Regions from separate parts of the Streptomyces sp. NPDC014864 genome, predicted to be linked through region 2. Evidence: riboswitches for the same ligand, from Rfam matches in the RefSeq annotation. Region 2 holds a riboswitch; the other holds the start of a gene.
The links. A riboswitch is a leader RNA that binds a small molecule or an ion and turns the genes downstream of it on or off. The one in region 2 is predicted to bind S-adenosylmethionine.
Positions count from the first base shown of each region.

Region 1: another riboswitch for S-adenosylmethionine. It lies ahead of thrC (threonine synthase); the one in region 2 lies ahead of ACF1A5_RS21900 (aminotransferase class V-fold PLP-dependent enzyme).

Region 1 covers NZ_JBIBWT010000010.1:136,334-145,724, forward strand. The annotation lists gene groL (chaperonin GroEL) at 1-1,406, opposite strand, end outside; gene ACF1A5_RS19895 (cold-shock protein) at 1,761-1,964, opposite strand; gene ACF1A5_RS19900 (MoaD/ThiS family protein) at 2,395-2,670, opposite strand; gene thrC (threonine synthase) at 2,667-3,950, opposite strand; SAM riboswitch class I at 3,968-4,137, opposite strand; gene ACF1A5_RS19910 (glucosyl-3-phosphoglycerate synthase) at 4,306-5,271, shown strand; gene ACF1A5_RS19915 (trehalose-6-phosphate synthase) at 5,354-6,793, shown strand; gene otsB (trehalose-phosphatase) at 7,078-7,959, opposite strand; gene ACF1A5_RS19925 (DUF3263 domain-containing protein) at 8,031-8,270, opposite strand; gene ACF1A5_RS19930 (extracellular solute-binding protein) at 8,508-9,391, opposite strand, start outside.
Region 2 covers NZ_JBIBWT010000012.1:21,018-30,408, forward strand. The annotation lists gene ACF1A5_RS21875 (heme-copper oxidase subunit III) at 59-670, shown strand; gene ACF1A5_RS21880 (c-type cytochrome) at 795-1,604, shown strand; gene ACF1A5_RS21885 (Rieske 2Fe-2S domain-containing protein) at 1,601-2,659, shown strand; gene ACF1A5_RS21890 (cytochrome bc complex cytochrome b subunit) at 2,656-4,311, shown strand; gene trpD (anthranilate phosphoribosyltransferase) at 4,446-5,510, shown strand; SAM riboswitch class IV at 5,596-5,712, shown strand; gene ACF1A5_RS21900 (aminotransferase class V-fold PLP-dependent enzyme) at 5,914-7,293, shown strand; gene ACF1A5_RS21905 (Lrp/AsnC family transcriptional regulator) at 7,340-7,621, opposite strand; gene ACF1A5_RS21910 (rhomboid family intramembrane serine protease) at 7,618-8,295, opposite strand; gene ACF1A5_RS21915 (hypothetical protein) at 8,527-8,766, shown strand; gene ACF1A5_RS21920 (NYN domain-containing protein) at 8,827-9,391, shown strand, end outside.

The DNA of each region.
Region 1 (9,391 bases), on a different contig from region 2:
AGGTTGCGGACCTTCTCCACGACGACGCCGCCCTCGAGACCACCGTTGACGGCGATCTGCTTCAGCGGGGCCTCCAGCGCGAGCTTCACGGCGTTGGCGCCGGTCGCCTCGTCGCCCTGGAGCTCCAGCTTCTCGAAGACCTGGGAGGCCTGCAGCAGGGCCACGCCACCACCGGCGACGATGCCCTCCTCGACGGCCGCCTTCGCGTTGCGGACGGCGTCCTCGATGCGGTGCTTGCGCTCCTTGAGCTCGACCTCGGTGGCGGCACCGGCCTTGATGACCGCGACGCCGCCGGCCAGCTTCGCCAGGCGCTCCTGCAGCTTCTCGCGGTCGTAGTCGGAGTCGCTGTTCTCGATCTCGGCGCGGATCTGGTTCACGCGGCCCTGCACCTGCTCCGGGGAGCCGGCGCCGTCGACGATGGTGGTCTCGTCCTTGGTGATGACGACCTTGCGGGCGCGGCCCAGGAGGTCCAGGGACGCGTTCTCCAGCTTGAGGCCGACCTCCTCGGAGATGACCTCGCCGCCCGTGAGGATGGCGATGTCGCCGAGCATGGCCTTGCGGCGGTCGCCGAAGCCCGGGGCCTTGACGGCGACGGACTTGAAGGTGCCGCGGATCTTGTTGACGACCAGGGTCGACAGGGCCTCGCCCTCGACGTCCTCGGCGATGATCAGCAGCGGCTTGCCCGACTGCATGACCTTCTCGAGGAGCGGAAGCAGGTCCTTGACCGAGGAGATCTTGGAGTTGGCGATGAGGATGTAGGGGTCCTCGAGCGCCGCCTCCATACGCTCCATGTCAGTGGCGAAGTAGGCGGAGATGTAGCCCTTGTCGAAGCGCATGCCCTCGGTGAGCTCGAGCTCCAGACCGAAGGTCTGCGACTCCTCGACGGTGATGACGCCTTCCTTGCCGACCTTGTCCATGGCCTCGGCGATGAGCTCGCCGATCTGCGTGTCGGCGGCGGAGATGGAGGCGGTGGAGGCGATCTGCTCCTTGGTCTCGACCTCCTTGGCCTGGTCGAGCAGGGCGGCGGAGACGGCCTCGACGGCCTTCTCGATACCGCGCTTCAGCGCCATCGGGTTGGCGCCGGCGGCGACGTTGCGCAGGCCTTCCTTGACCAGGGCCTGGGCGAGAACGGTCGCGGTGGTCGTACCGTCACCGGCGACGTCGTCCGTCTTCTTGGCGACTTCCTTGACCAGCTCGGCGCCGATCTTCTCGTACGGGTCCTCGAGCTCGATCTCCTTGGCGATGGAGACACCGTCGTTGGTGATCGTGGGGGCACCCCACTTCTTCTCGAGGACGACGTTGCGGCCCTTGGGGCCGAGGGTCACCTTGACGGCGTCCGCGAGCTGGTTCATGCCGCGCTCGAGGCCTCGCCGCGCCTCCTCGTCGAACGCGATGATCTTGGCCATGTGAAGTGGTCCCTCCAGGACTGGGGGTGATTCCTTCGGACCGCGCCCGCGCCCGCGACGGACGGCTCGCCGGCCTTGTGGTTCCTTGCCCCACCCGGCCTGCGGGCCTCACCGACCCGGTCCTTCGCTGTCACTCTCACCTTCAGAGTGCTAACGCCAATGATTAGCACTCGGCACCTGAGAGTGCAAGCGACCAGGGGGGTGCGGGGGCGACTCAGCCGCGCGCGAACGCGGGCGCGCCGCCCGCCCCGAGACGGAGGGCGGGCACGTCGAAGGGCCCGCACCCCACGAGGTGTGCACCTCGGGGCGCGGGCCCTTCGATCAGAAGAACGTCGCTTGCGGTGGTCGCGCGATTCAGGCCGTGACGCGGACCATGTCGGCCTGCGGACCCTTCTGGCCCTGCGAGATCTCGAACTCGACCCGCTGGCCCTCTTCCAGCGTGCGGTAGCCGTCCATCTGGATCGCGCTGTAGTGGACGAAGACGTCCGCACCACCGTCGACCGCGATGAAGCCGTACCCCTTCTCCGCGTTGAACCACTTGACGGTGCCCTGAGCCATGCCTAACTCCCCTATTACTGGCCCTTGCACAGATCCACACTTCGCGGATCCGGGTCAGACCTCCGCCCCCATGGATTGGGGGCGTGCGCCGGAACGCGTCGACCGCGGCTGAATGTATCTGTCCAACTGCCGTCTGCAACAGGTCAGTCGGACGAGAAATCTGGGCACGACCGATCCGGAATCTCCCGAGAATTCGCCTGAATTCAGGTCAAGTCGGGCCGGGCAAAGGGAGCGTATGACGCAAAAGACCCGCACAGTTTGGCTATTTCTTGTCGCCCGTGCGGAAGGTTCCCAGGGCCACCGATCTTCGGATCAGCGACGCGTTCCCCAACTGTACCGCGCTCAATCACGCTGAATTGCCCCCTCCGCTTCTCTTACGGAGGGGGCAATTCGATGAACTCTCGGTGACGACAGTTACCGAAGGTAAGGATCAGCCGCCGGCGACCGCCGGAATGATGGACACGCCCGCGCCCTCCGGGGTGGCCGTCTCCAGGCCCTGCTCGAACCGGACGTCGTCGTCGTTGACGTAGACGTTGACGAAGCGGCGCAGCCTGCCCTGGTCGTCCAGGACGCGCGCGGCGATGCCGGTGTGGTTCTTCTCCAGGTCGGCGATGACCTCGCCGAGCGTCGCGCCGTCGGCGCTCACCTCGGCCCGGCCGCCGGTGTAGGTGCGCAGGATGGTGGGGATGCGAACGGTCACGCTCATGCGAGGCCAGCCTCTCGGAAGGAGTCCAGGTTCGGGCGGATGGTCGCGGTGAGGCCGGTGCCCGCCACCGCGTCCAGGGTCTTCAGGCCGTCACCGGTGTTCAGGACGACGGTGGTCTTCGCCGGGTCCAGCACACCGTTCTCGATCAGCTTGCGCGTGACGCCCACCGTCACGCCGCCCGCCGTCTCCGCGAAGATGCCCTCGGTCCGGGCGAGCAGCTTGATGGCGTCGACCACCTGCTCGTCCGTCACGTCCTCCACGGCACCGCCGGTGCGGCGCGCGATGTCCAGGACGTACGGGCCGTCGGCCGGGTTGCCGATGGCGAGGGACTTGGCGATGGTGTCCGGCTTCTGCGGGCGGACCACGTCGTGGCCCGCCTTGTAGGCGGTGGACACCGGGGAGCAGCCCTGGGCCTGGGCGCCGAAGATCTTGTACGGCCGGTCCTCGACCAGACCGAGCTTGATCAGCTCCTGAAGGCCCTTGTCGATCTTCGTGAGCTGCGAGCCGGAGGCGATCGGGACCACGATCTGGTCGGGCAGCCGCCAGCCGAGCTGCTCGCAGATCTCGTACGCCAGCGTCTTGGAGCCCTCGGCGTAGTACGGCCGCAGGTTGACGTTGACGAAGCCCCAGCCCTCGCCGGCCGGGTCGCCGATCAACTCGGAGCAGAAACGGTTCACGTCGTCGTAGTTGCCCTCGATGCCGACGAGCTCGCCGCCGTAGACCGCGGCCATGACGATCTTGCCCTGCTCCAGGTCGTGCGGGATGAACACGCAGGAGCGGAAGCCGGCCCGGGCGGCCGCGGCGCCGACGGCGCCGGCCAGGTTGCCGGTGGAGGAGCAGGACAGGGTGGTGAAGCCGAAGGCGCGGGCGGCCTCCAGGGCCTGGGCGACGACCCGGTCCTTGAAGGAGTGCGTCGGGTTGCCGGAGTCGTCCTTCACGTACAGGCCGCCGGTCACGCCGAGCTCGCGGGCCAGGTTGTCGGCCTGCACCAGCTTGGTCCAGCCCGGGTTCAGGTTCGGCTTGGTCGCCACGTCGGCGGGGACGGGCAGCAGCGGCGCGTAGCGCCAGATGTTCGCGGGGCCCGCCTCGATCCTCTTGCGCAGCTCCTCGGTGTCGTACGCCGAGAAGTCGTAGGCGATCTCCAGCGGGCCGAAACACTCCTCGCAGGCGAAGACCGGGCCGAGCGGCACCCGGTGGCCGCACTCACGGCAGCTCAAGGCCGCGGCGGGACCGAGGTCGACGGTGGAGTCGGTGCTGCTTGCAACAGTCTGCACAGCCATGGAGGCGAGGCCCTTTCTCCTCATCTTCCTCACGACGCATCTCGCCGTGAGACGGATTTGGCACCTTCCCTAGCCGGGAGCCTCGCCGTGACGATCGACTGTGCGCGCACAGCGACGGATACGAGAACCGGCTGGAGGGTTGCCGGGGCTTCATCGGGCCGTGTCCCTCTGCCCCTCTGGATGAGCGGTATGCGGTTGTTGAGCGGCGGCGACCCCCGACATGCGATGGTCATCCGCGTTGTTCAAGACTGTAACCGAAGGCCAGGACAGTTGAGATAGTCGTCCGAACCGCGAGACGGAGCACAGGACCCGTGTGATCCGTTCCGTGATCCGAATCAGTGAGGAGCCGCCGACCGTGCTGGAAGAAGTCGAGCGCTGGCTGAGGACACGCTCCTGGTCCGTGACCGATCGCCCGCTGCACCGGATCCTGGCCGCCAAGCGCGCGAGCGGCTCGTCGGTCAGCGTCGTGCTGCCCGCGCTGAACGAGGAGGAGACGGTCGGCGAGATCGTCGCCGTGATCCGTCACGACCTGATGCGGCAGGCCCCGCTCGTCGACGAGATCGTCGTCGTCGACTCGGGCTCCACCGACCGCACCTCCGAGGTGGCCGCCGCCGCGGGCGCCCGGGTCGTCCACCGGGACGACATCCTGCCGCGCATCCCGGCCGTCCCGGGCAAGGGCGAGGTGCTGTGGCGCTCGCTGCTCGCCACCGACGGGGACATCGTCTGCTTCGTCGACGCCGACCTGAAGGAGTTCTCCTCCGACTTCGTCACCGGGATCGTCGGCCCGCTGCTCACCGACCCGGACATCGACCTGGTGAAGGCGATGTACGACCGTCCGCTGGGCACCGGGTCGACCGGGCCCGGCAGGACCGCCGGGCAGGGCGGCCGGGTCACCGAGCTGATGGCGCGCCCGCTGCTCAACATGCACTGGCCGCAGCTGGCCGGCTTCGTGCAGCCGCTCGGCGGCGAGTACGCGGCCCGCCGCTCGCTGCTCGAACAGCTGCCCTTTCCGGTCGGGTACGGGGTCGAGCTGGGGATGCTGGTCGACGCGCTGCACCTGGTCGGCCTGGACGCGCTCGCCCAGGTGGACGTCGGCGTGCGCAGGCACCGGCACCAGGACGGGCAGGCACTCGGCCGGATGGCCGCCGCGATCTACCGCACCGCCCAGCTCCGGCTGGCCCGCGGCCACCTGGTCCGGCCCGCCCTCACCCAGTTCGAGCGGGGCGAGGAGGGCTTCGAGCCGCGGACGTACTCGGTGGACACCGAGGAACGGCCGCCGATGGTCGAGATCGCGGAGTACGCCGCCCGGAAGGTGGCGTGAAACATCGGCCCGGCCGTATACGGCCACCCACCGAGCGGAACCGTACGTTTGAGCGTTTGGGGGCCGGGCTAGGTTGAGGCGTATGGCTTCTACGCACGGTGCCGAGGTGCTGGTCGCGTCCAATCGCGGCCCGGTTTCGTACGAGCTGCGCGAGGACGGTTCGCTGCAGGCCCGACGCGGAGGCGGAGGGCTGGTGTCCGGGTTGTCGGCTATCGGGCCGGAGGCGGGCGCGGTGTGGGTGTGCGCCGCGCTCGGCGACGCCGACCGGGAGGCGGCCCGCCGCTTCGAGGGAGGCCGCAGGCTGCCGTCCGACGCGACCGGCGGGCAGCAGGTCCGGATGCTCGACATCGACGCGGCGGTCTTCGCGGACGCCTACAACGGCATCGCGAACTCGGTGCTGTGGTTCGTCCACCACATGCTCTACCAGACGCCGCTGGAGCCGGTCTTCGACGCGGAGTTCCGCCGGCAGTGGGCGTCCTACGAGGCGTACAACCTGGCCTTCGCCGAGGCGCTGGCGGAGGAGGCCGCCGAGGGGGCGGCCGTGGTGGTGCAGGACTACCACCTGACGCTGGTCCCGGGGATGCTGCGTGACTTCCGGCCGGACGTGCGGATCGGCCATTTCTCGCACACGCCGTGGGCGCCGGTGGACTACTTCCGGATGCTGCCCGACGACGTCGCCGAGCAGGTGCTGCGCGGAATGCTCGGCGCGGACCGCCTCGGCTTCCTCACCCGGCGGTGGGCGGACGCGTTCACCGGCTGCTGCGAGGCGCTCGTCGACGGGCTCGGCGGCACCCGGGTCGGGGTGCACGGTCTCGGCGCGGACGCCGAGTTCCTGCGGGAGCGGGCGCACCGCGCCGATGTCGACGAGCGGATGGCGGCACTGCGCGAGGAGATCGGCACGGCTCCCGACGGGGCCCCGCGGCGCACCGTCGTGCGCGTGGACCGCACCGAGCTGTCGAAGAACATCGTGCGGGGGCTGCTGGCCTACGAACAGCTGCTCGAGGACCGCCCCGAGTGGCAGGAGCGGGTGACGCACCTCGCCTTCGCCTACCCCTCGCGGCAGGACCTCGCCGTCTACCGGGACTACACCGCCGAGGTCCAGCGGGTGGCCCAGGAGATCAACGACCGGTTCGGCACGCCCGGGTGGACCCCGGTCGTGCTGCACGTCCGGGACGACTTCGCGCGCTCGCTCGCCGCGTACCGGCTCGCCGACGTGGCCCTGGTGAACCCCATCCGGGACGGCATGAACCTGGTCGCCAAGGAGGTGCCCGTCGTCTCCGACGCCGGGTGCGCGCTGGTGCTCTCCCGGGAGGCGGGGGCGTACGCGGAGCTCGGCGAGGACGCGGTCGTCGTCAACCCCTACGACGTGACCGGCACGGCCCGGGCCCTGCACGAGGCCCTGACCATGCCGGCGCACGAGCGGGCGGAGCGCTCCAAGCGGCTGGCGGCGGCGGCCACCGCGCTGCCACCCGCCCAGTGGTTCCTGGACCAGCTGACCGAGCTGAACGGCCGACCGGACTGAACCGGGGCGGCGGGCGGCCGCCCGGGCTGAACGGCCGCCCGCGCTGCACGCCCGTTCTTGGGCCGAACAACCACCGGGACTGGACGGCCGACCCAGGCTGGGCGGCCGACCCAGGCCGGACGGCCGCCGAGGCCGGCAGCCAGGCCTGAAGGCCCCACCGGGCCGAACGCCCGCCGGCAGCCGAACAGCCACCGGGCTGAACGGCCGGCAGGGGCTGGGGACGACCGCCGGGCCGACCGGAGGACCGGGCCGACCGCGCCGAGAGCCGGACCGGTGCCGGAGACTCAGTCCAGCTTCTCCGCCAGCTCCCGCAGCAGGGCCACCACCCCGGCCGGGCCGTCCACCACCAGGTCGGCCCGCTCCGCCAGTTCCGTCACCTCGCTGCTGCCGCTGCACACCAGCAGGCCCGGCACGCCGTCGGAGCGGAGCTTGTCGACCGTGGCGAAGGCCGGCAGGTCGCCCAGGTCGTCACCGGCGTAGAGGACCGAGGTGGCGGCGACGTCACGGACGTAGTCTAGGAGGGCTACGCCCTTGTCCATGCCCGGCGGGCGCAGCTCCAGGACCATGCGGCCGGGCTCCACGATCAGGCCGTGCCGGGCGGCGAGGTCGGTGAGCGGTTCGCGGAGCAGTTCCAAGGCTGCCTGCGGGTCCTCGGCTCGGCGGGTGTGCACGGCGACGGACCGCCCCTTCTCCTCCACCCGGGTGCCGTGCCCGGCGCCGACGCGGTCGAGGAGCCCCGGCAGTTCGGCGCGGACGGCGGCGACGCCGGGGTGCGGGGGCGGGGCGGTGACGGTGCCGGTGGCCGCCTCCCAGCGCTCGGCGCCGTAGTGGCCGAGGACGACGAGGTGCTCCAGGCCGGGTACGCCCGCGAAGCCGCCGTGCCGCACGGCGACGTCGGCCGGACGGCCGGTGACCACCGCCACGGCGGCCACCTTCGGGGCGAGCGCGGCGATGGCGGGCACCGCCTCCGGGTGCGCCCGGGCCTGGTCCGGGTCCGGCACGATCGGCGCGAGCGTGCCGTCGAAGTCGAGTGCGATCACCGCGCTCCGGGGCCGCGCGAGGATCGCGGCGAGCCCGTCCCGTCCGGCCTGCGTGGCGGGCGTCGGCAGGGAGGGGGTGGGGTCGGGGGTGGTCGAGTCTGCTGCGTGACTGTCCTGGCTGCCCATACGGCGAACCTATCCACGTGGGGCCGGACGCACTCCTCGCCGCCCCGGTCCCGGCCGGTCCCGCCCCGCTCTCAGCGCTCGCCGCGGCGGGCCTGCCGCACCCGGCGCAGGCGATTCACCGTGACCGGGTCGTGGGCCAGGGCGCGGGTGTCGTCGAGGAGGGCGTTGAGGAGCTGGTAGTAGCGGACGGGGGACAGGCCCAGCTCCTCGCGGATGGCCCGCTCCTTGGCGCCGGGTCCGGGGAACCCGCGCCGCTCCAGGGCGAGGATGTCCCGCTCCCGCCGGCCGAGCGCGTCCTGGTCGTCGTCCATACCGGCACGGTAACCGCCGCCACCGACAACGAGGCTCCCCCCGCCCGCTCGCCCCGCGGCCTCGGGAACGCGGGCAAGCTGCCCCACTCAGCCCGTCCGGCTTTCGAGGACGAGGCCGTTCAGGCCGACAGGGGGCCCGGGGGCGCAGCCCCCGGAGCGACGCCCGCCCAACCGCACCAGGCACCAGGCGTCCGGCTCCGGGCACCCGGCGTCCCACCACCCGCCCCCGGCCGGGGGCTACCGCTCCGCACTCTCCGCCGAGGACGCCCGCGCCTGCAGCCCGCCGAGCACCCCGGCGGGGCTCCCACCCGGGGTGACCGCCTCGCCGATGCGCCGCTTGACGTCCGCGCTGACCTGGGCCCAGGAGGTGTTCCCGACCGGGTAGAGCTGAGCGAGCGGGAGCTCCTCCAGGAAGGGCCGGAGCTTGGCGTCCGCCTCGGACGCGGCCATCGCCTCCGAGGCGGAGGTGGTCACCGGCAGCAGGCCGTAGCGGCGGGAGAAGTCGAGGACGTTCCCGCGGCTGTAGACGAAGTCGAGGAAGTCGCCGATCTCGTCGCGGTGGCCGTTCTTCTTGAAGGCCATCATCCAGTCGGCGACGCCCATGGTGGCCTTGGCCGCGCCTTCGCGCCCCGGCATCGGCACCATGCCGAACTTCACACCCTTCCTCGCCGCCTGCTGCATCAGCGTGGGGTGGCCGTCGAGCATCCCGACCTGGCCGTCGGCGAAGGCGGCGAACGCGTCCGCGCGGTTGAGCCTGCCCGGGGCGACCGGTCCGGTCAGGTCCTTGCCGACGAGTTCGTCCTTGAGCCAGTCGAAGGTCTGGACGTTCTGCGCCGAGTCGATGGTGTAGGTGCCGATGTCGTCGGTGTAGCCGGTGCTGCCGCCGCTGAGCATCCACTGCATGGTCTCGGCCTGTGCCTCCTCCGGGCCGAGCGGCAGCGCGTACGGGTACTTCACGCCCTCGGCCTTCAGCGCCCGGGCGTCGGCCGCGAGCTCGTCCCACGTCCGCGGCGGGGTGAGCCCGGCCTTGGCGAAGAGGGTCTTGTTGTAGAAGAGGACGCGGGTGGAGGCCGCGAACGGGATGCCGTACTGCACGTGCCGCAGTTCCCCGGCGTCGGAGA
Region 2 (9,391 bases):
CACTCCGAACGGCACCCCCCGGAGTGAGGGCGGGATAAGCGAGCGACATAATGTCGGCGTGGCGACAGCAACGACAGTAGAAACCGGGCACGCGCACCCGTCGGTCAATCGGCCGAACCTCACCAGTGTCGGAACCATCATCTGGCTGAGTTCCGAGCTGATGTTCTTCGCGGCCCTCTTCGCGATGTACTTCACCCTGCGATCGGTGACGGGTCCGACGCACTGGAAGGAGATGGCGTCCCATCTCAACCTTCCGTTCTCGGCGACCAACACCACGATCCTGGTGCTCTCCTCGCTGACCTGTCAGCTCGGCGTGTTCGCGGCCGAGCGGGGTGACGTGAAGAAGCTCCGGGGCTGGTTCATCGTCACCTTCATCATGGGTGCGATCTTCATCGGCGGTCAGATCTTCGAGTACACGGAACTGGTCAAGAAGGACGGCCTCTCGCTGTCCTCCGACCCGTACGGCTCCGTGTTCTACCTGACCACCGGCTTCCACGGCATGCACGTGACAGGCGGTCTCATCGCCTTCCTGCTTGTCCTCGGCCGTACCTACGCGGCCCGGAGGTTCACCCATGAGCAGGCGACCGCCGCGATCGTCGTGTCCTACTACTGGCACTTCGTCGATGTCGTCTGGATCGGCCTCTTCGCCACGATCTACCTGATCCGGTAATCGGCCGCCGTCCGCGGCGGTGTCGGTGTCACCCGAACGGGGAGGCCGGCGACCGAGCACCCGCGACGAACCGATCCAAGTCCCAGAAGCATCGACGCAGAAGATCCTGACACCGGGGTAATCCGTGAAAAAGCTCTCCGCACGACGACGCCATCCGCTGGCGGCGGTCGTCGTCCTACTCCTCGCGCTGGCGGCCACCGGGGGGCTGTACACCGCGTTCGCGCCCGCGAGCAAGGCGAAGGCCGAGGACACCGCCCAGTCCCTCACGATCGAGCAGGGCAAGAAGCTCTACGAGGTCGGCTGCGCCAGCTGCCACGGCACCGGTGGCCAGGGCACCACTGACGGTCCGAGCCTGGTGGGTGTCGGCGCCGCCGCCGTCGACTTCCAGGTCGGCACCGGCCGTATGCCGGCCCAGCAGCCCGGGGCGCAGGTCCCGAAGAAGAAGGTCATCTACTCGCAGGCCGAGATCGACCAGCTCGCGGCCTACGTCGCGTCCCTGGGCGCCGGCCCCGCCGTGCCCACCAAGAACGACTACAGCCCGGAGGGCGCGGACATCGCCAAGGGTGGCGAGCTGTTCCGCACCAACTGCGCGCAGTGCCACAACTTCGTCGGCAAGGGCGGTGCGCTGACGCACGGCAAGTTCGCCCCGGACCTCGAGAACGTGAGCCCGAAGCACATCTACGAGGCCATGCAGACCGGCCCGCAGAACATGCCGTCCTTCCCCGACACCACGATGACGGAGAAGAACAAGAAGGACATCATCGCGTACCTGAACGCGGTCAACGGCGACGACACCGTGACCCCGGGCGGCTACGAGCTGGGCGGCCTCGGTCCGGTCAGTGAGGGTCTGTTCGCCTGGGTGTTCGGACTGGGCGCGCTGATCGCCGTCGCCGTCTGGGTCGCCGCTCGGACCGCAAAGGCCAAGAAGTCATGAGTAGCCAAGACATGCCAGAAGAGAACCTGCCCGCTGAGCAGGCCCCCGCGCACGGCGCGGTAGGCGTCGCGGACGAGCGGAACCCGTTTGCGGATCCCGGTCTGCCGCCGCACGAGCACCGTGTCCAGGACATCGACGAGCGGGCCGCCCGGCGGTCCGAGCGCGCCGTCGCCCTGCTGTTCACGCTGTCGATGCTGGCCACCGTCGGCTTCATCGCCTCCTACGTGGCGATCCCGGCCGACCAGGTGATCTACGTCTTCCCGCTGGGCCACATCAGCGCGCTGAACTTCGCGCTCGGCCTGACGCTGGGCACCGCGCTGTTCACCATCGGCGCGGGCGCGGTCCACTGGGCCCGCACCCTGATGTCCGACGTGGAGATCGCCGACGAGCGTCACCCGATCGCGGCCTCCCCCGAGGTCCGTGCGAAGGTCCACGCGGACTTCGCGGAGGGCGCCAAGGAGTCGCAGCTCGGCCGCCGCAAGCTGATCCGCAACACGATGCTCGGCGCGCTCACCCTGGTGCCGCTGTCCGGCCTCGTGCTGCTGCGCGACCTCGGTCCGCTGCCCGAGACCAAGCTCCGCCACACGCTGTGGGCCAAGGGCAAGCGCCTCGTCAACACGAACACCAACGAGCCGCTGCGTCCCGAGGACGTGGTCGTCGGCTCGCTGACCTTCGCCAAGCCGGACGGCCTGGAGGAGACCGACGAGGACTTCCAGAAGGAGATCGCCAAGGCGGCCCTGATGATCATCCGGCTCCAGCCGGACAACATCAAGGACAAGCGCGAACTCGACTGGTCGCACCAGGGCATCGTGGCCTACTCCAAGATCTGCACCCACGTGGGCTGCCCGATCTCCCTGTACGAGCAGCAGACGCACCACGTGCTGTGCCCGTGCCACCAGTCCACCTTCGACCTCTCCGACGGTGCCCGAGTGATCTTCGGCCCCGCCGGCCACGCCCTGCCGCAGCTGCGCATCGGCGTGGACAGCGAGGGTTACCTCCAGGCGCTCGGCGACTTCGAGGAGCCCGTCGGTCCTGCATTCTGGGAGCGCGGATGAGCACTGCATCCAGCAACACGAATCCGGCCGACGCCGCGGGACGCTCCCGCGGCAAGGCACCGGCCGGCGAGCGCCTCGCCGACTGGGCGGACGGCCGGCTCGGGATCTACTCCCTGGCCAAGGCCAACATGCGCAAGATCTTCCCCGACCACTGGTCGTTCATGTTGGGCGAGGTCTGCCTCTACAGCTTCCTCATCATCATCCTCACGGGTGTGTACCTGACGCTGTTCTTCCACCCGTCGATGAACGAGGTGGAGTACCACGGCTCGTACGTCCCGCTGCAGGGACAGCTGATGAGCGAGGCGTTCAACTCGACCCTGCACATCTCCTTCGACGTGCGCGGTGGTCTGCTCATCCGGCAGATCCACCACTGGGCCGCGCTGATCTTCCTCGGCGGCATGTTCGTGCACATGATGCGCGTCTTCTTCACCGGCGCGTTCCGCAAGCCGCGTGAGATCAACTGGCTGTTCGGCTTCCTGCTGTTCGTCCTGGGCATGTTCACCGGTTTCACCGGCTACTCGCTCCCGGACGACCTGCTCTCCGGCACCGGTGTCCGCTTCATGGAGGGCGCGGTCCTGTCCGTGCCGATCGTGGGCACGTACATCTCGTTCTTCCTCTTCGGCGGCGAGTTCCCGGGCGGCGACTTCGTGGCCCGCTTCTACTCGATCCACATCCTGCTGCTGCCGGGCATCATGCTCGGCCTGGTGGTCGCCCACCTGATCCTGGTCTTCTACCACAAGCACACGCAGTTCGCGGGCCCCGGAAAGACCAACGAGAACGTCGTCGGCATGCCGCTGCTGCCGGTCTACATGGCCAAGGCCGGAGGCTTCTTCTTCCTGGTCTTCGGTGTGATCGCGGCGATCGCGGCGCTGTTCTCGATCAACCCGATCTGGGCGATGGGCCCCTACCGGCCCGACCAGGTGTCCACCGGCGCCCAGCCGGACTGGTACATGGGCTTCGCCGAGGGCCTCATCCGCGCGATGCCGGGCTGGGAGATCAACTTCTGGGGTCACACGCTGATCCTCGGCGTGTTCATCCCGCTGGTCCTCTTCGGCGTCGTGCTGATGATGATCGCGGTCTACCCCTTCGTGGAGTCCTGGATCACCGGGGACAAGCGCGAGCACCACATCCTGGACCGCCCGCGCAACGCCCCGACCCGTACCGCGTTCGGTGTCGCCTGGATCACCATCTACATGGTGGGTCTGATCGGCGGCGGCAACGACCTGGTCGCGACCCACTTCCACCTGTCGATCAACGCTGTCACCTGGTTCGTGCGGATCGCGTTCTTCCTCGGCCCGGTCGTCGCGTTCGTCATCACCAAGCGGATCTGCCTCGGCCTCCAGCGCCGGGACAAGGAGAAGGTGCTGCACGGTCGCGAGACCGGCATCATCAAGCGCCTGCCGCACGGTGAGTTCATCGAGGTCCACGAGCCGCTCAGCCAGGAGCAGCTCTACACCCTCACGGCGCACCACCAGTACGAGCCGGCCGAGATCGGCCCGACGGTCGACGAGAACGGCGTCGAGCGCAAGGTGAAGGGATCCGAGAAGCTGCGCGCCAAGCTCAGCGGCGCCTACTACGGCGAGGACTCCCAGATCACCAAGCCGAGCGTCGAGGAGTACAAGGAGATCACGAGCGGCCACGGCCACCACTGATCGCTGCGCACGCCACAAGGAAAGGGCCCTGTCCTCCATACGGACGGGGCCCTTTCCCGTGCCCCGGGCTGGATAGGGTGGAACCTGTTCGAGACCCGTGTCCCCAGTCCGGGACACCGACCCAGGAGCGGCTGATGAGCGCTGTGAACCCCGCTGGAGGCGACACCGCGGCGGGCCGTTCCTGGCCCCAGGTGCTGAACGGGCTGCTGGACGGCCGTGACCAGAGCGCCGACGACACGGCCTGGGCGATGGACCGGATCATGCGCGGCGAGGCCACCGACGCCCAGATCGCCGGTTTCGTAGTGGCGCTGCGGGCCAAGGGCGAGACGGTGGAGGAGATCACCGGCCTGGTCCGCGCGATGTACGACCACGCCAACGTCATCGAGGTGCCGGGCGAGACCGTCGACATCGTCGGCACCGGCGGCGACGGCGCCAGAACGGTCAACATCTCCACGATGTCGTCGATCGTGGTCGGCGGCACGGGCGCGAAGGTCGTCAAGCACGGCAACCGGGCCGCCTCCTCCGCCTCCGGGGCGTCCGACGTCCTGGAGAAGCTGGGCGTGAATCTGGAGCTGACGCCGCGGCGGGTGGCCCAGGTCGCGGAGGAGGCCGGGATCACCTTCTGCTTCGCGGTGAAGTTCCACCCGGCGCTGCGCCATGTGGCGGCGGCGCGGGGCCAGCTGGGCATCCGTACGGTCTTCAACTTCCTCGGTCCGCTGACCAACCCGGCGAAGGTGCGGGCGCAGGCGGTCGGCGTGGCCGACGCGCGGATGGCGCCGATCATCGCGGGCGTCTTCGCCGAGCGCGGCAACTCCTCCCTCGTCTTCCGGGGCGACGACGGCCTGGACGAGCTGACCACGACCTCCACCTCCCACGTCTGGGTGGTCCGGGACGGCAAGGTGTCCGAGGAGACCTTCGACCCGCGGGACGTCGGCATCGAGCCGGTGCCCGTCGAGGCCCTGCGCGGGGGCGACCCGTCCTACAACGCCGAGGTCGCCCGCCGGCTGCTGGACGGAGAGACCGGCCCCGTGCGCGACGCCGTGCTGCTGAACTCGGCGGCCGCGCTGGTCGCCCTGGAGCCGGGGTCCGGGACGCTGGCCGAGCAGCTGCGCGCCGGGATGGACAGGGCCGCGCGGTCGATCGACTCGGGGGCGGCGAAGCGGGTGCTGGAGCGCTGGGTGGCCGCCAGCAACGCCTGATCCGCACACGGCACGAGGCAGGGCGTGGTCCGCATTCCGGACCACGCCTTGCGCGTCGAAGATCGTGTGGCAGGATGGTGGACCAGGTCATGAGCGACAGCCATGCGGCCCCGGCCGGCTGTCCGGCAACCCTCCGTCCGTGGCGGGGTGCCCCGGGTGAGGACCAGGTCGTGGACAGCAAGGTCCGCGGCAAGCGCGGACCCCTCGCACGCTTTCTGAATGAGCGTGGGGCCAGGGGTCCTGGTCGTTCGAGGGAGCCTTCCGTGAGCAAGCGAATGCGTTAGGGCGTCGAGCCCCGCCTCCGCACACCCCTTTCTCCTTCCGCCGTGCTGGAGCTCCCTGCGTGCTTGAGCCGTAGTCGTGCTCGCACGGTGATTCCGCTTGCCTCTCCCAGGAGTCCGCCATGTCCGTCGTCACCGCTGCCCCCGCCGCTGCCCCTGCCGTCTGCCCCCCGCTGCCCGTGCTGGGCCGGGACGTCACCGTTCCGCTCGTCACCGGCGGCGAGGCCGGGTACGCCGCGCTCGACTACGCGGCCAGCGCCCCCGCCCTCCAGCGCGTCTGGGACGACGTGGCCGCCTACGCGCCGTACTACGGCAGCGTCCACCGCGGCGCCGGCCACCTCTCCCAGCTCTCCACCGACCTGTTCGAGAAGGCCCGGACGACCGTCGCCGGGTTCCTCGGCTGCCGTCCGGCCGACCAGGTGGTCTTCACCCGGTCCACCACCGACTCCCTCAACCTCCTGGCCCGCGCGCTGCCGCCCGGCTGCCGGGTCTTCGTCTTCGAGACCGAGCACCACGCGGCGCTGCTGCCGTGGCCGGGCGCCGACGTCACCGTCCTCGACGCGCCCCGCACCCCGCGGCAGGCCGTGGAGACCCTGGAGCGGGCCCTGGCCGACCGCGACCCCCACGGCCCGGCCCTGGTCTGCGTCACCGGTGCCTCCAACGTCACCGGCGAGCTGTGGCCGGTGCGGGAGCTGGCCGCCGCCGCGCACGCGCACGGCGCCCGGATCGTCCTGGACGCCGCCCAACTCGCGCCGCACCACCCGGTGTCGGTCGCCGACCTCGACGTCGACTGGGTGGCCTTCTCCGGCCACAAGCTGTACGCCCCCTTCGGCTCCGGCGTCCTGGCCGGCCGCGCCGACTGGCTGCGGGCGGCCGAGCCGTACCTCGCGGGCGGCGGTGCGAGCCGTAGCGTCGCCCGGCGCGCCGACGGGGGAGTGGAGGTGGAGTGGCACGAGAGCGCCGCCCGCCACGAGGCCGGCTCGCCCAACGTGATCGGTGCCTACGCCGTCGCCTCGGCCTGCCGGGCCCTCACGGAGGCCGGCTTCGACACGCTCGTCGCCCGCGAGCAGCACCTGCTGCGCAGGCTCAGGACGGGCCTCGCCGAGGTACCCGAGGTGCGGGTGCTCTCCCTCTTCGGCGACGACGCGCCGCGGGTCGGCGTGCTGTCCTTCGTCGTCGAGGGCTGGAACAGCTCCCACTTCGCGGCCGCGCTCTCCGCCGAGTACGGCATCGGCGTCCGTGACGGCCTCTTCTGCGCCCACCCCCTGCTCCGCACGCTGCTCGGCGCGGGCGCGGGCGCGGGCGCGGGGGCGCGGGGAGGGTGCGGCTCCCCGGAGACCGCCCCCGGCGAGCGCTCCCTGCACGCCGTCCGCGTCAGCTTCGGCGCCGGCACCCCCGACGAGCACATCGACCGCTTCCTGACCGCGGTGCGGGAACTCGTCCGGGACGGCGCGCGCTGGACGTACCGCACGGAGGGCGGGCGCTGCGTGCCGGTGGTCTAGCTTCGTGCCGGTGGTCCCGGGGTCCTGTCCGGGCCCCAGGGGCCGGTCAGGAGTCCAGCCCGATGGCGAAGGCCGCCTCCAGGTCGTGCTGGGAGTACGTGCGGAAGGCCACGTGGGTGTCCGTCCCCTCCACCCCCGGGATCTTGCTGATCCGCCCGGGGATGACCTCGGCGAGGTCCTCGTGCTCCCGCACCCGCACCATGGCGATCAGGTCGTAGGTGCCGGTGACGGAGAAGACCTCGCTCACGGAGTCCAGCGACGCGATCTGCTCGGCGATCTCGGGGATCCGGTCCACGCTGGTCTTGATGAGGACGATCGCGGTGATCACGGCTGGTTCTCTCCCTCGGGGGCCGGAGCAGGGGCGGACCTCACAATAGTCGCCCGGCCGAACCGGGCCCACGCGAAGCCGAAGCCGAGCCCGAAGCCGACCAGGTGCGCCAGGTAGGCCACCTGTGGCCCCTGGGCGGCCCGCCCGGCCGCCATCCACTGCAGGGCCGCCCAGAAGGGCAGCACGACCCAGGCCGGGAAGCGCAGCGGCAGGAAGAACAGGAACGGGAAGAGACTGGTCACCCGGGCCCTGGGGAACAGGTAGAGAAACGCGCCGAGGACCGCCGAGATCGCGCCGGACGCCCCCACCAGGGTCTGTCCGGACGTTGCGTTGGCGGCCGCGTAGCCAAGGAGGGCCAGGTAGCCGCAGCCGACGTAGAACAGCGTGAACTGGAGGCGGCCCATCCGTTCCTCGGTCATCGTCCCGAAGACGTAGAGGAAGAGCATGTTGCCGAGCAGATGCACCCAGCTGCCGTGCACGAACAGGGCCGTCGCCGGGGTCAGGGCGGCCCGCGGCGTGCCCTCGAACAGCACGGCGGGGATCACCCCCCAGCGGCGGAAGTAGGCCCGCTGGGCGGCGAGCAGCCCGTCGCCGGTCCCGTACGCCGGATCGAGTCCCGCCGCCGGTCCGGCCAGGAAGACCAGGCAGCACAGGACGATCAGGACGTACGTCATCGGCGCCGGCGCGCTCCGCACCGCCCTGACCACCCGGACCGCCCCGCCCGCCACCGCACTCCCGTTGCCACTCACGGAACAGAGCATGGCGTAACGGGACGCACCCGCACAGACTGCCTCGCCGCCGTGGACGGACGGGCGGCGAGGCGGTGCCACGCCGTAGGGTTACGAGCCACACGCGCCGGGGAAGCCGGCGCGTCACGGACACTAGAAGGAAAGCGAACAGCCACGATGACGGTTCCCCTGCCGACCGCCACGACGCGGTGGCGCTGCGCCCTCTGCGGCAATCTCACCCGCTTCGACGTGACGCGTTCGTCGAAGGTCGTCGAGTACGTCCACCTGGATCTGGCCGGAGAGCCCACGGTCGAGGAGCGCGAAGTGGTCAGTGAGACCATCGAGTCGGTGCGCTGCCGCTGGTGCAATGCGGTGGACCAGGTCGAACTCGTGGACAGGCCGGGCGCCGCCTCCTGAGCGGAACCGGCCCCGCAACCGTGATCCCCGCGGGGATCACACCGGACATTGGGGTGACGGATGGTGGAGACACAAGGCGGGGGGCCGGGCGACGGCGCCGCTGAGGTGCTCGACCGTCCGCTGCCCGACGGTGTGCGCCGCAGGGTGGTGCAGATCGTGTCCGACGCGTTCGGCGGGCTGACCTTCACCGAGCTGCCGGCGCAACTGCGGCAGTACGCCCGGTTCACCCCGAACCGGCGGGCGAAGTTCGCGGGAAACGCCATGGCGGCGGCGCTGGAGACCGACGCGCTGTTCCGGCAGCGCGTCGGGGACAAGTTCAGAGAGGCCCATCCGGAGCTGTCCGGCGCCCTGGACTCCGGCTCGCCCCCTCCGGCCGCGGACCCGCTCGACGTGGCGGCCGCGGCCTATGTGCTGCGCCCCACGGGCTGGGTGAAGCTGGTGACCGCCGCCGGCGAGGAGGCCCAGCGGGCGGACGCCGAGCGCGCCGACGAGGAGAGCCGGGCCGAGCTGGAGCGGCTGCGCGAGGAGCTCGACCGGGCCCGCGAGCAGACCCGGGCCGAGACCGAGCGGCTGCGGGCCGAGCTGGACGCGGCCAAGAAGGAGGCGGAGTCCCTGCACCGCAAGC